Linked DNA regions of Lactiplantibacillus plantarum. The protein of the gene in region 1 interacts with the protein of each later gene in a pairwise test. Links are inferred from orthologs where the notes say so. Each region holds a gene or a part of one and is shown on either strand. Other genes may lie near its edges. The genes, in order: lysA and yycF.

Evidence for each region.
Region 2: the proteins of lysA (region 1) and yycF interact in binary tests that used the Escherichia coli proteins (3 or more experiments, as listed by UniProt). The link is inferred for Lactiplantibacillus plantarum from one-to-one orthologs.

The regions. Positions count from the first base shown.
Region 1 is NZ_CP039121.1:1,593,391-1,599,826, reverse strand. Bases 1,877-4,815 are described here. They hold lysA (diaminopimelate decarboxylase), read right to left. Parts: upstream 4,040-4,815; coding sequence 2,714-4,039; downstream 1,877-2,713. Other genes in these bases: E5260_RS07385 (C69 family dipeptidase), read left to right, coding at 4,576-4,815; E5260_RS07390 (2-hydroxymuconate tautomerase), read right to left, coding at 4,112-4,306; E5260_RS07400 (prenyltransferase), read right to left, coding at 1,877-2,308. Also shown: E5260_RS07410 (hypothetical protein), read right to left, coding at 124-423; E5260_RS07405 (potassium channel family protein), read right to left, coding at 516-1,292; more of E5260_RS07400, read right to left, coding at 1,391-1,876; more of E5260_RS07385, read left to right, coding at 4,816-6,015; E5260_RS07380 (hypothetical protein), read left to right, coding at 6,199-6,436. UniProt on the Escherichia coli protein: Specifically catalyzes the decarboxylation of meso-diaminopimelate (meso-DAP) to L-lysine. Is not active against the DD- or LL-isomers of diaminopimelate.
Region 2 is NZ_CP039121.1:3,203,136-3,209,488, reverse strand. What follows is about bases 1,753-4,608. They hold yycF (response regulator YycF), read left to right. Parts: upstream 1,753-2,754; coding sequence 2,755-3,462; downstream 3,463-4,608. Other genes in these bases: walK (cell wall metabolism sensor histidine kinase WalK), read left to right, coding at 3,476-4,608; E5260_RS15135 (hypothetical protein), read left to right, coding at 1,957-2,181; E5260_RS15140 (cold-shock protein), read left to right, coding at 1,753-1,865. Also shown: E5260_RS15150 (glycoside hydrolase family 65 protein), read right to left, coding at 1-630; E5260_RS15145 (pyridoxamine 5'-phosphate oxidase family protein), read right to left, coding at 1,018-1,467; more of E5260_RS15140, read left to right, coding at 1,665-1,752; more of walK, read left to right, coding at 4,609-5,350; E5260_RS15115 (YycH family regulatory protein), read left to right, coding at 5,331-6,353. UniProt on the Escherichia coli protein: Response regulator member of the two-component regulatory system CpxA/CpxR which responds to envelope stress response by activating expression of downstream genes including cpxP, degP, dsbA and ppiA.

The DNA.
Region 1 (6,436 bases):
CGTGAATTCGCGACCTCGCGGCAATTTGATTAGCCTGAATATAACACGTGAGCATCGTGCCCCCCAACCGTCAAGTACCATTCACAAAGTATCTTTACAGTAAGTAACTGTCATCACGCCGCTTTACATTGTGAATGTAATCGTCGTCCCCCGGGTCATCACGGGCTGCTCGGGTGCTGGTAACATTCCCGCTTGACCAGCTTTAAGCCGCTGAGCTGCTAAGTGCGTAACGGCCGCATACTGAGTCGTTGTGATTGGCACCGAGCAGATTAGCTTTGTTCGTGACTGCTCAAATTGATACCACTGTGCGGCACGTAATGGCACTGGATGCCGCTGTAAATCCCCCACATGAATTTTAAACGTTGATTGACGGGTCACAATTGGGGCTGGTAGCCAGACCCACCGTGTTATTGCTTGTCCCATCTCACCACCACCGTTTCGAATTTGTTACCGTTATTATAGCATAGCAAAACGGACCGCTGCGCCCCATTAAGGGCATCCAACGGTCCGAAAATTCAATGTTGTTTTTTGTAGCCTGATTTTTCTAAACGTTTAACTTGATTTTGTAAATGATCGACCTTCGTCGTCAACGTGTCAATTTTAATCAGTAGTTGTCGCAGCTCGTCATCATGCTGTGGTTCCTCGATCGTGACATTCTGACTGGCTTGCGTTGTGAAGAAGTCAGTAATCGTACTCGTTAACAAACCAATAAAACCAATCCCACCGAACATCAGCCCGACCGCGATCACTTTGCCAACGGCAGTATGGGGCGTATCGTCACCATAACCCACGGTAGTCGCCGTTGTGATGGCCCACCACAGTGAATCTGACAGGCTTTGATGCTCGAAAACGGAAAAGAGCAACGCACTAAGAACAATAATCGCAATACTAATTGAAAACAGGTAGATAAACCCGGTGCTATAGATAAAGCGGTGAAAATCGTGCGTCCACTTACCATCCAGTCCGAGCTTCCAGAACAAATGGTGATATTGGACCATCCGTGCCAAACGCCCAAGTCGAAAGAGTGCAAACACCGGGTGCATGGGAATAATCCCCATCAAATCGAACGCTGAATGAATGAGAAAAGTCTTCCGATCTCGAGAACGAATTAGGCGCACAAAGTAGTCCACCGCAAACATGACTAATAAGCCGTTACTGATGCGGGTTTCAACGTGCCAATCACCGATATGAAACGATAATAGGATCACGTTAACTGCTGACCAGAGTGTCAAAAGTGTGACAATTAAGTGATACACCGCAATTCTTCGTTGCTGTCGCTGTTCTGTTTCCATCCTGCTTACCCCTATTTTATAAACTGGTAATAATATAGTCCACTTTCATAAAAATAACCACGATAAGTGCGAAAAATTAAGTGAGCTTTACTAATTCGTTACAACCAAGTCCCTAAAACAAATAGCACTGGGTATAGAATGAAGAACAGCGAGGCACTCTTGACCGTCGTAATAAACGTCTTCTTTTTATCTTGCACCTCAAAGAACGGGCGCATACCTTGCCACATAATTGGTAGTAAGAGTACGACCCAAATCGTAACAATGGGTGCTAGTCCCAGTAAGACGTTCACGAGCGGCCAAATGCCACCAATAACTAAAAACGCTTGAATCAGCCGTACCGAACCTGGTTTACCAAGGTAGTAGGCCAAGGTGTAGCGATGATTCAAAATATCTTCATCACGGTCCGCTGTGTTATTAGCCAGTTGTAGGCAAAAGAAAATCAGGGTCAGTGGTAAACATAGTAAGAAAGTCGTTCCAACGATCGACCAAGTCAACGGATGCTGTCCATACGTCGATACGACCACACAGGTCAATTCAATTAAAAATGCAATTGCTAACGCCACGACCGTCTCACACAGCGGGGTCGCGTTGATTGGATAGGGCCCAGCTGTGTAAAAAATACCAATCACATAGCCAACTAATCCAAGGACGAGCACTAACCACCCAGTCCGCATGACAAGCCAGATTCCGGGAATCAATGAAATCAGGTACAATCCCAATGCTAAGCGGCCGACACCCGCTACGGGTAACTGCAAGCGACCAATCGGATTCGTCTTCTGCGCATAGCCTTCCCGATCACGAGCATGCCGATAATCATAATAATTATCAGAAACATTGACGGCTAAATCAAAAATAAATACGCTAACTAAACACAGCGTCACGTTAAGCCAATTCACCGTACCTAAGTGATACTGCGCAATGGCGCTTCCGAGAACAAACCACATGATATTAAGTGGTGCCGTATAAATTTCTGTCAGCTCATAGAATACTGGCCAAGTTAGCCATTTTTTAAACATTTTAACAACTCCCCCACCGGTTATTTAAATCGTTAATTATCTATTGGGACCTTATTGACCATCGTCACCGTCGAAGACTTTAACTATCAAATTTTAACAAACTTCACGCCTAACGCAAGCAAAGCGGATAGATTTAACAAAAAAATTAGGGCCAGTATGCAACCGGTCACTTGGAAATCCCACGCCACATGCTGGCACCCCTGCTAGCCATCTTCAGACCAGCGTAATGACTTCATAGCAGCCATTAACATCCTTCAATGATAAGTATACCGTAACTAATAAATTCATACTGCCCATTTTAGCACTGATCCTAGTCAAACGTTGCCACAAGCCCTTCGACGACAGCAGCAGACCTAAAAAAGCATTTCAAGAGCCTAACTCTTGAAATGCTTTTGGGTGACTAATCTACTTGGTTTTCTCCGGCACTGAGAGTGGGAGGTCCAGCCGTGTTAAGTCAGCATAGCTTTCACGCTGCACAACAAGTTGACTATGTCCCTGTTCACAAAAAACAACGGCAGGTCGTGGATTCCGATTGTAGTTGCTAGCCATCGAATAACCGTATGCACCGGTATCTAGGACCGCTAACACGTCGCCTGGTGCAGTGGCCGGTAATTGCTGATTCCAGATCAACATATCACCTGACTCACAGTATTTACCAGCAATCGAGGCTACCTGTTCAGCTGGTAAGGCCGGATTCTTGGCTAATACCGCTTCATACTTGGCCTGATATAAAGCTGGCCGAATATTATCACCCATACCTCCGTCAACAGACAAATACTTCCGAATGCCCGGAATATCCTTCTCATCGCCAATCGTATACAGGGTCATCCCAGCGGTAGCGACTAACGAGCGTCCAGGCTCGATCCAGATTTCTAACATTGGAACTTGTTGGGCTGCAGTTTGCGCGCGCGTTTCCTTAATAATTGCATCGACAAAATCGGTTGGCTGCAGCGGATGATCTTCGGCAGTGTACTTCACGCCAAACCCCCCCCCCACATTCATGATCTGTGGGTAAAAATCAAGTTCGCGTTGCCAGCGAGCAAACTCACTAACGAGCTTATCAACAATCATCTCAAAACCATTCACTTCAAAAATCTGTGACCCAATGTGACAATGAATCCCAACCAGTTTCAAATATGGTGCGGCTTGCGCGGCTTTGATAGCCTGGTCTGCTTGCCCACTGTCCAAATCAAATCCAAACTTAGAATCGGCCTGACCAGTTGAAATGTAATCATGCGTATGCGCTGAGATCCCTGGGGCAATCCGCAACATAATCGTGGTCGGCTGTTGCCGTTGCGTCGTCAACGTCGTCAGTTGTCGTAGTTCACCGAAATTATCGACCACGATGGTACCAACACCGGCATCTAAGGCCATGGTTAGCTCGGCCAGTGACTTGTTATTACCGTGAAACGAGACGGCGGCCATTGGGAAATCTGCTTGTTGGGCGGTATACAATTCACCACCAGAAACCACATCACAATGAATGTGTTCTTGGGCGATCAATTGATACATCGCGACCGTTGCAAACGCCTTACTAGCATAACTGATTTGATAGTCCACGTGGTTTTCTTCAAAAACTTGCTTGAATGCTGCGATTTCGGCACGAATTGCACCGGTATCATAGACATACAGCGGTGTTTGATATTTTTTTGCAAGGGTCAATGTATCGACGCCCCCGACCATTAAATGGTGCGCCGAATTTAATGCATCCGTCTTAATTTGTTCGTTCACAGTTTAACCTACCTTCTAAACTTTTAAAAAAAGCCGGCCACGTCATATTCGACCGGTCCGGCAATGAACAACCTATTCTGCTTCTTCGTCGCTCTTTAAGACACCACCAACACTATAGCGATTTTTCTGCATCTCACTTAAAATCACGTGAATGTGTTCTGCTGGTGCACCGGTATTCTTGCTGACCACGTCAGTAACATCTTTCACCAAGTTTTTAAGTTGTTCTTGTGAACGACCAGCAATTAGATCAATGTGTACGATTGGCATGAGGCCACGCTCCTATCTTAATTCACTATTTTCGAATGTTTTAATCTTACTTTAATCTTTTCTATTTTGCAAGCCACGACGTTGTTGATTTAACGGTTCTTTTCTAATGCCCAGCACGCTGACCAATTAAGGCTACCTTGCAAAACTAATCAGAAGCACAAACCGAAAACCCCCATTGATGACTAAACATGCTAAAATTAATTTAACAAAAATGATTATGCCACGATACCGCCATTGACTGCTCGTACCGTGGAGAAAGAAGGCCCCATATGTTGACTCATCAGTTTAATCCTTATTCCGCCTGCACTAGTATCCTAGTGGGTAAAAATGCCAGCGCGGATGGTTCGACCATGATTGGCCGTAATGAAGATTCACGCGCCGCTTGGGCGAAAAAAATGATTATCCACGCGCACCGCGAATTCGAAGAACCACAGACCTTCAAGTCTCAGGATCAAACTCATCCCTTTACCATGACCCTGCCAAAGATTCGTGCGAAATACACAGCCACCCCTGAATGGACTGCCGAATATGGCCTGTTCGAGGAGGATGGCATTAACGAGTACGGCGTGGCAATGAGTGCTACTGAAAGTGCTTACTGTAATACACGCGTACTGGCTGCTGACCCGTATGTTAAGGACGGCATCGGTGAAGAAGCAATGGTCACTGTCACCTTACCGTACATTCATTCTGCTCGTGAAGGCGTTGAACGTCTCGGGCATATTATTGAAGAACACGGCACCTACGAAACTAACGGGATTCTCTTTAGTGATGTCAACGAAGTTTGGTACATGGAAACTGGTGCTGGTCATTACTGGGTCGCACAACGAATCCCGGATGATGCCTATGCAGTCGTTGCTAACCAGCTTGCAATCCAAGAAATCGACTTTAGTGACCATGACAATTATCTTTATGCTAAAGACATTCGTAATTTTGTATTAGACAATCAGTTAGCTTCAATGGACAATGGACTGAATTTCCGGGAAGTCTTCGGTACGGCCGACCTTTCTGATCGATATTACAACACGCCTCGCGTTTGGTATGGTCAAAGATGCTTTACACCAAGTGTCACCCAGACGCCTGAGTCGTTTGACTTACCGTTCATTCAACGGGCGGATGGCTTAATTCATATTGACCAAGTCCAAGGCTACTTAGCGTCCCATTATCAAGGCACACCGTTTGATCCCGTCGGCCAGGGCACTGCTACGGAGAAACATCAGTATCGGCCCATCAGTCTCGCCAAGACGCAAGAATCACACGTCTTACAATTGCGACCGGACCTTCCCGTCACGCTGAGTGGGATTCACTGGCTGGCGATGGGTGTAGCCGCTGAAAGTGTCTACGTTCCATTCTATGCCGGTGCTACGACCACTCCAGCAGCTTATCAAGTTGCTACAGAAAAATACGATGCTACCTCAGCATACTGGATTTTCAAGCACGTCGGTATCCTAGTCGACGCCCACTACCATGAACTACACGGGGAATTACAAACAGTACAAAAGGAATTGGCGATTCAACTTGGTCACCACATTATTGTCACGGATCAGCAAGTTGCCGCTTTGACTGGCGACGAACTCGCTATGGCACTGACCAAAGCCAATCAAAAAGCCGCTGACCAGGCCTTGAACACAATGCAAGCTCTCGCCGCTGACCTGATAACTAAAAGCACCGATATGTCACCGTTGAATTACGATACTGATTTAAACCTATAAATCACACCCCCTATCCGTTTTTGAGGGTAACCATTATTAATGTGCCACGGCTTTCGGACTGGTCAAAATGCGCTTAGTTCCGTTACTATCCAAATAAAACTCGGTGCACGCCGTTAGCCTGGCAATGGTGTATTTTTTCTTAGAAACCATCAGCATGATTATTTCTAAGGGAGGTTACCATTGATGACCACGTTAAAGTATCTACGCCATAGTATCTTAATTGCGTGTTTTTTAAACTTGATTTTTGCCCTGACTCATTGGGCCGGCATTGCCAGCGACCATCTGTTGATCGCTACAAATTACGGGCTCAGCGCCCTGATTATTTTAATGGTTTTGTTGAACACGATCGTTTTGACACATCATCCGACAATCATGCTCCCCCAGCGACAACAAATTTGGCTGATCAACTTTGCTGCCCTAC
Region 2 (6,353 bases), 1.6 Mb from region 1 along the record:
TTCGTTGAGTGTAAAGGGAGTCTGATGATCAATACCGAAAGTCATGAACTGAGCGTTCGGTAAATTGACTAAATCTTCATTCTTCACTTGGTGGTCATGAACAGTCGTGGTGGTTTGATCATAGACCCCGGCAACGTATGTCCCAGGATAATTGTCCTTGTCGGCGTGACTTTCCAAAAAGGCGCCCCGTAGACCAAAATAACCGTTACCAATGGTCAACATGGCTTCTTGACCATTATTACGGACACCGTGGTATTGGCCGTAGTAATCCAAATGCCATTTTAAATAGGCACTTTTAGCTTTAACTGCGGCTACTAGTCCAAGTTGATCAACGGCAGCTTGGCTAACGACTGGGATATTAAGCAAATTAGTCAAAGCTAGCCCGACATCAATGCGATCATAGTTGACACCGACGATTGTGTCTGAGAATGGATAGGACAGTCCGTTTTCAAGAATAGCAGCATCGAATTGAAGTCCGGCTAAGCGAACCTTGATGTTCTCTAGATTTTCACCAATTGTTTGGTCAGAATTATAGGCAATCAGGTAATGGGCCGTTGCGGCTTGCCCCGATACTGGATGATAAGCGATATCCATCGCGTCATTTTCAATTCGCAATCTAATAAGTTTCATAAGTCCACACTCCTTAGTTCGGTCATTAAAAATTGCAATAAGTAATCCTAAATATAAAAATATTAACCATAACTACAGCCTAGTCTCTTTTTACAAGACTCGCAAATATTGGTGATGAAAGTAGGGGCTGACGAGGTTGAAAGTGGCGTTGTTTTCGAAGGTGAATGAACAAAGTGTTCTGGCTTGTGCTGATGATACTTGGTCTTTGAAGCACGTCCGGAATAGTCGGACGTGCTTGCATTAATAACTGGTTTGAAAGTGATATCACGCTTCGAGCCATGCTAGTTGTTGGGTGACCAAAGCACGAAGCGCCACAACTAGAATTTGCGTAGAATCTAGTCGTGGCGCTTCGGTTGTGTCTTTCTGAGAAGGCCTAATTTGTAACGGCTAATCTAAGTGAGCGGGGCCGTCAGTGGGCTGATCAACGAGTTCGAGATGGTCGATCGTCATCATCTGGCGAATCTTGATTGAACTTGTCTGAAACCTGAGAATGACGGGGTCTTTGTAATTTAGTTGCTGCTGAAAGTCCGTTAGTTCAGCCCGCCAATCTTGTTCAAAAACGTTGGTACCGACTAATGAGAGTTTTCCCCGAAGCATAATTGACGCATAGTCTGACAGTTGGTAATAGAATAAACTCGCTTGACGCCAGTTTTGAATGTTCTGCGTTGTTGAAGTTTGACGACTAGTATAGAAGTAAAGTTCTTCTAGGCTCCGTTTGATAGGTAAGGGACTGAGCGCTACCATGGTCGGAAAGCCGTCCGCATCAACAGTTGCTAACGTGAAGACGGGGGCGGTTTGGATCATATGTAGGGCTGCCTGACGAGTCGTGTGTTGCATACTTAGTCACCCCTTTACACCTCAGTATGCAGGAATCATGGGGGAAAGTCATACGTTATGCACACCGTTTTCAGCGATTAAAAACTAGGGATGTGATATACTTAAGCCACTTAACGCGTGGAACGTTATGATTGATTGGCGCTCCCAAGGTTAACGATGTTGTTACTGCAGTCAGTTCTGAGAGGACTTATCTAATAATGAAGAATGGTACAGTAAAATGGTTCAATGCGGATAAAGGGTTTGGTTTTATTACGGGTGAAGACGGTACCGATGTCTTTGTTCATTTTTCAGCGATTCAAACTGATGGCTTTAAAACCTTAGATGAAGGTCAAAAAGTAACTTATGATGAAGAACAGGGCGATCGTGGCCCCCAAGCAACGAACGTTCAACCACAATAGTAACTGTTGGGCCGAACCATTATCATTAACTGGTTCGGTTTTTATTTGAAGTGACGGGTTGTCAGCTAAACAAGAAAGCTAAGTGGTCGGAATGGATTTTGTAGATGTTTACGGCATTAAGCATGAGAATTGTACGTTAGTTGCACCTGCGCGTGAATATCAGCGGGTCGTTATTTTTATGGACGCATTGGGCCGGCGCTTTGTTGCAATGGGACCGGATCCACAACCAACTAAATATGGAAGTAGTAGCCAACATTGGCATCAAGCACAGCCGAGTGCAGCTCCTGAAGGTTATTTCCATATTGATCAAGAATAACCCTAGCAATTGAGTTACTTAGCTACGCTGATGGTAAACATTAGATCGTTAGAAAAAGCCTCAGGGACGTCACACGCACTTTGCGTTGTGCTTCCTGAGGCTTTTTTGTAGGAATAAAAAAATCAGCTTTCACGGTGGATTATCACGGCGTGAAAACTGATTAGTGTGGTTATATGATGGGCAGTCAGGGGATCGAACCCTGGACCCACGGATTAAGAGTCCGTTGCTCTGCCAGCTGAGCTAACTGCCCATAACTCAACAAAAAATATAATATCATGAATTTTGAGTTCTGACAACACTATTTCGAAAGTTTTTTCAAAAAAAGTGATTTTTTGAGTAATTAATTGGTGAAAACGATTGCTTGAACTGGCAAATGATTTCCCGGGAAATACTACGGCCACGCGGATTAGCAATCAAAGAAAGCCAACTACATTTGTGATATACTAAAACCAGTGTTGAATTTAGTTTCAACCAACCCTGACACGAGAAAGGACCTGTTTTCTCGTAATATATCGCGAATCACCCTAAAAATTGAAATGTAAACCTGTTTTCCCCTAAGGAGGAAGAATCGTTATGAAAAAAATCTTAGTAGTTGATGATGAAAAGCCCATCTCTGATATCATGAAATTTAATCTGACCAAAGAAGGCTATGAAGTTCACGTTGCAGCTGACGGAGAGGAAGCCTTACAAAAAGTGGATGAAGTCCACCCTGATTTGATTTTGTTAGATTTGATGTTGCCTAAGATGGATGGCTTGGAAGTTGCTCGACAAGTACGGAAGAACTATGATATGCCAATTATCATGGTAACGGCAAAGGACTCTGAATTAGACAAGGTGTTGGGCTTGGAACTGGGCGCGGACGACTATGTGACCAAACCGTTCTCAAACCGGGAACTCGTGGCTCGAGTCAAAGCAAATCTACGGCGGCAAGGTGCACCAAGTGCTCAACCAGCTGAAGTTGAAGAAAATTCAGACATTGAAATTGGCGATCTGGTGATTCATCCAGAAGCTTATATGGTTTCCAAACGCGGTGAAAACATCGAATTAACGCACCGTGAATTTGAACTGTTACATTACTTAGCCCAACATATCGGCCAAGTCATGACGCGGGAACACTTGTTGCAGACGGTCTGGGGCTATGATTACTTTGGTGATGTCCGGACAGTTGATGTGACCGTGCGGCGGTTACGTGAAAAAGTTGAAGATAACCCGAGTCATCCAAAATGGCTGGTGACGCGGCGGGGCGTGGGTTACTATCTCCGCAATCCTGAAAATGAGTAGAGGTTGCTAAACCGTGTTGAGATTTAAACGGAAAAATTTTTTTAAAACAATTAATTTCAAAATTGCGCTCGTGTTTGCCCTTCTATTATTGATTACGTTGGAAATCGTGGGTGCAATCTTTGTGAAACAGTTGGAATCAAAGAACATCCAGGATTTTAAACAGTCGGTGCAAATTCCAACTTATATTGATAATTCGTTGTCCGAACAATTGACCGTCAGCAGTACGCGCAAGGCCAACGGCCAAATCAAGACGATTTTGTCGAACTACAACAATACGAATGTTGATGAAATCCAAGTTGTTGACAGCAAAGGAACAATTCGTGGGACGAGTGATGTTAATGATCAGTCAGTAGTTGGACAAAAAACGACCGATCGAAACGTCAAGAATGCAATCTATAATAATCGAACTTACACTAAAAGTACCTATGACACTCAGAATAATGGACGCTACTACGTTTCAATCGTGCCGCTATATAGCTCCAATTCAGCGGGTAATAGCAGTCAGTTAGTTGGGGTACTGTATGTACGGGCAAATATGAAGTCTGTCTACAGTACGATTAACAACATTATGGGAATCTTTGTGATTGCGTCACTTGCTGCGATGGTCTTGGGACTGGGAATTGCAATCATTATTGCCCGGGCAATAACTCGTCCAATCGAAGAAATGAAGCAGCAGACGCAACGAATTGCCCGTGGTGATTATGCGGGGCAAGTCCGAGTTTATAGCGATGATGAGTTGGGCCAGTTGGCTAAAGCCATTAATAACTTGTCGATTCGAGTGGAAGAATCGCAAGAGTCGACAGAAGCTGAGCGACGCCGGTTGGATAGTGTGCTCTCACACATGAGTGATGGCGTGATTGCCACGGATCGCCGGGGTAATATTACCATCATCAATGAAACAGCCTCGGACTTTATGGACGTTACGGCCGAAAAGGCAATCGGTAACTCGATTTTAGATATTTTAAAAATCCGTGATGATTATTCATTGCGTGATTTGATTGAAAATCAAGATGAATTGATGCTTGATTTTTCTTCGAACGAGCGTGACCTAATCTTGAATGCCTACTTCTCGTTAATTCAACGGGAGTCTGGGTTTATTAGTGGGTTAGTCTGTGTGCTCCACGATGTCACGGAACAACAAAAGATTGATAATGACCGGAAACAATTTGTTTCGAACGTGTCTCATGAATTACGGACACCACTGACTAGTTTGCGGAGTTATATTGAAGCACTGAGTGATGGTGCGTGGAAGGATCCTGAAGTGGCCCCAGGATTTTTGAAGGTCACTCAAGAAGAAACCGATCGTATGATTCGAATGATCAATGAACTCTTAAGTCTATCACGGATGGACTCAGGGACCACCCGGGTCGATATGGAATTGGTCAATATTAATGAGATGTTCAATTACGTGCTTGATCGGTTTGATATGATCTTAAAGAAGGATGATAATCCAGCTAAGTATTACACTATTAAGCGCGAGTTTACCAAGCGTGATCTGTGGGTTGAAATTGATACCGATAAATTCACTCAAGTATTGGATAACATTATGAATAATGCGATCAAGTATTCACCTGATGGCGGTGTCGTGACTTGTCGGCTGTTAGAGACGCATAACCAAGTGATCATTAGTATTAGTGATCAGGGCTTGGGTATCCCACGGGCCGACTTAGGACACGTCTTTGACCGATTCTTCCGAGTCGACAAGGCGCGGTCACGGGCCCAAGGTGGGACGGGCCTCGGTTTGGCAATTTCAAAAGAAGTTGTTCAGATGCTCGGCGGTCGTATTTGGGTTGATAGTGTTGAAGGTAAGGGGTCTACGTTCTATATCTCCTTGCCATACGAACCTTATGAGGAGGAGGACCTTTGGGATGACGACTCACAAGCTTAGACGCTTTATCTTACCCATTTTATTGACGATTCTGATCTTATTGAGCGTGGTTTTATCCATGTATATCTGGTTGAATCCGTCACGCTATGAGCATGAAAGCAAGGTTAGTACGACGTCATCGAACTCTTCGTTGACAACTCGGACAATCGATGATATTTATTTACCGACACAATTAATTCACACTAACAGTCAGGGTGGCCAATCCCTGCTGATTAATAAAAATGTCAGCTTAGTCAGTCAATTTAGTGAGCAGTTACGCAAATGGGATGCGCGGAGTATCTCTAAAGTTCGCATTACGTCGGCAAAAAGCTACCGTGCGCTCTTAAATGGAACTGATTCGTACGTATTGAACTTTCCTGACAGTATTACTGTCAGTATGTTTAATACGGTCTTCAAGCAACATCTCAGTAATTTTCGCTCCTCGGAATTTAGTCGGATCGTGATTCCAATCAATGATACGAATCACATCTACTTTTTGAATGATGACCATCATGAGATTTATAGTGTTCGGTTGAAGAAAAAATCTCTGTCGTCGTTGAAAAAAGTTTTGGCAGTCGACAAGGTCAAACGGATTGCTGTCAAGATGACCTATGAGGATAATACAACGTATATTGATTATCCAAAGCAAGTTACGATGCAACATTATAGCTACTTGATGAGTAAAGCGGCTGCGAGTGAGATTGCCAACCGATTACTAGATGCGGATGGTAATTCGACCGTTTCAGTGCATAATCGCAGTGGTAAGCAGGAGTATACAACGGGTAGTTACAAGCGCATGACGGTGGATTCTAAGCTAGGAACAGTGTATTTCGAAGATTATAGTGATTCAGGAACCACGCGGAACCTATCACTGACTAATCAGCTAAAGAAGAGCTTCAATTTGTTAACTAGTCTCGGTGTCCCAATGGATAATATCCGCTACTACGGTTTTGATGCAACGAGTAATAGTGTCATTTACCGGAGCTATGTTGAAGGGTTCCCGATCTTTAATCAGACCGAAAAT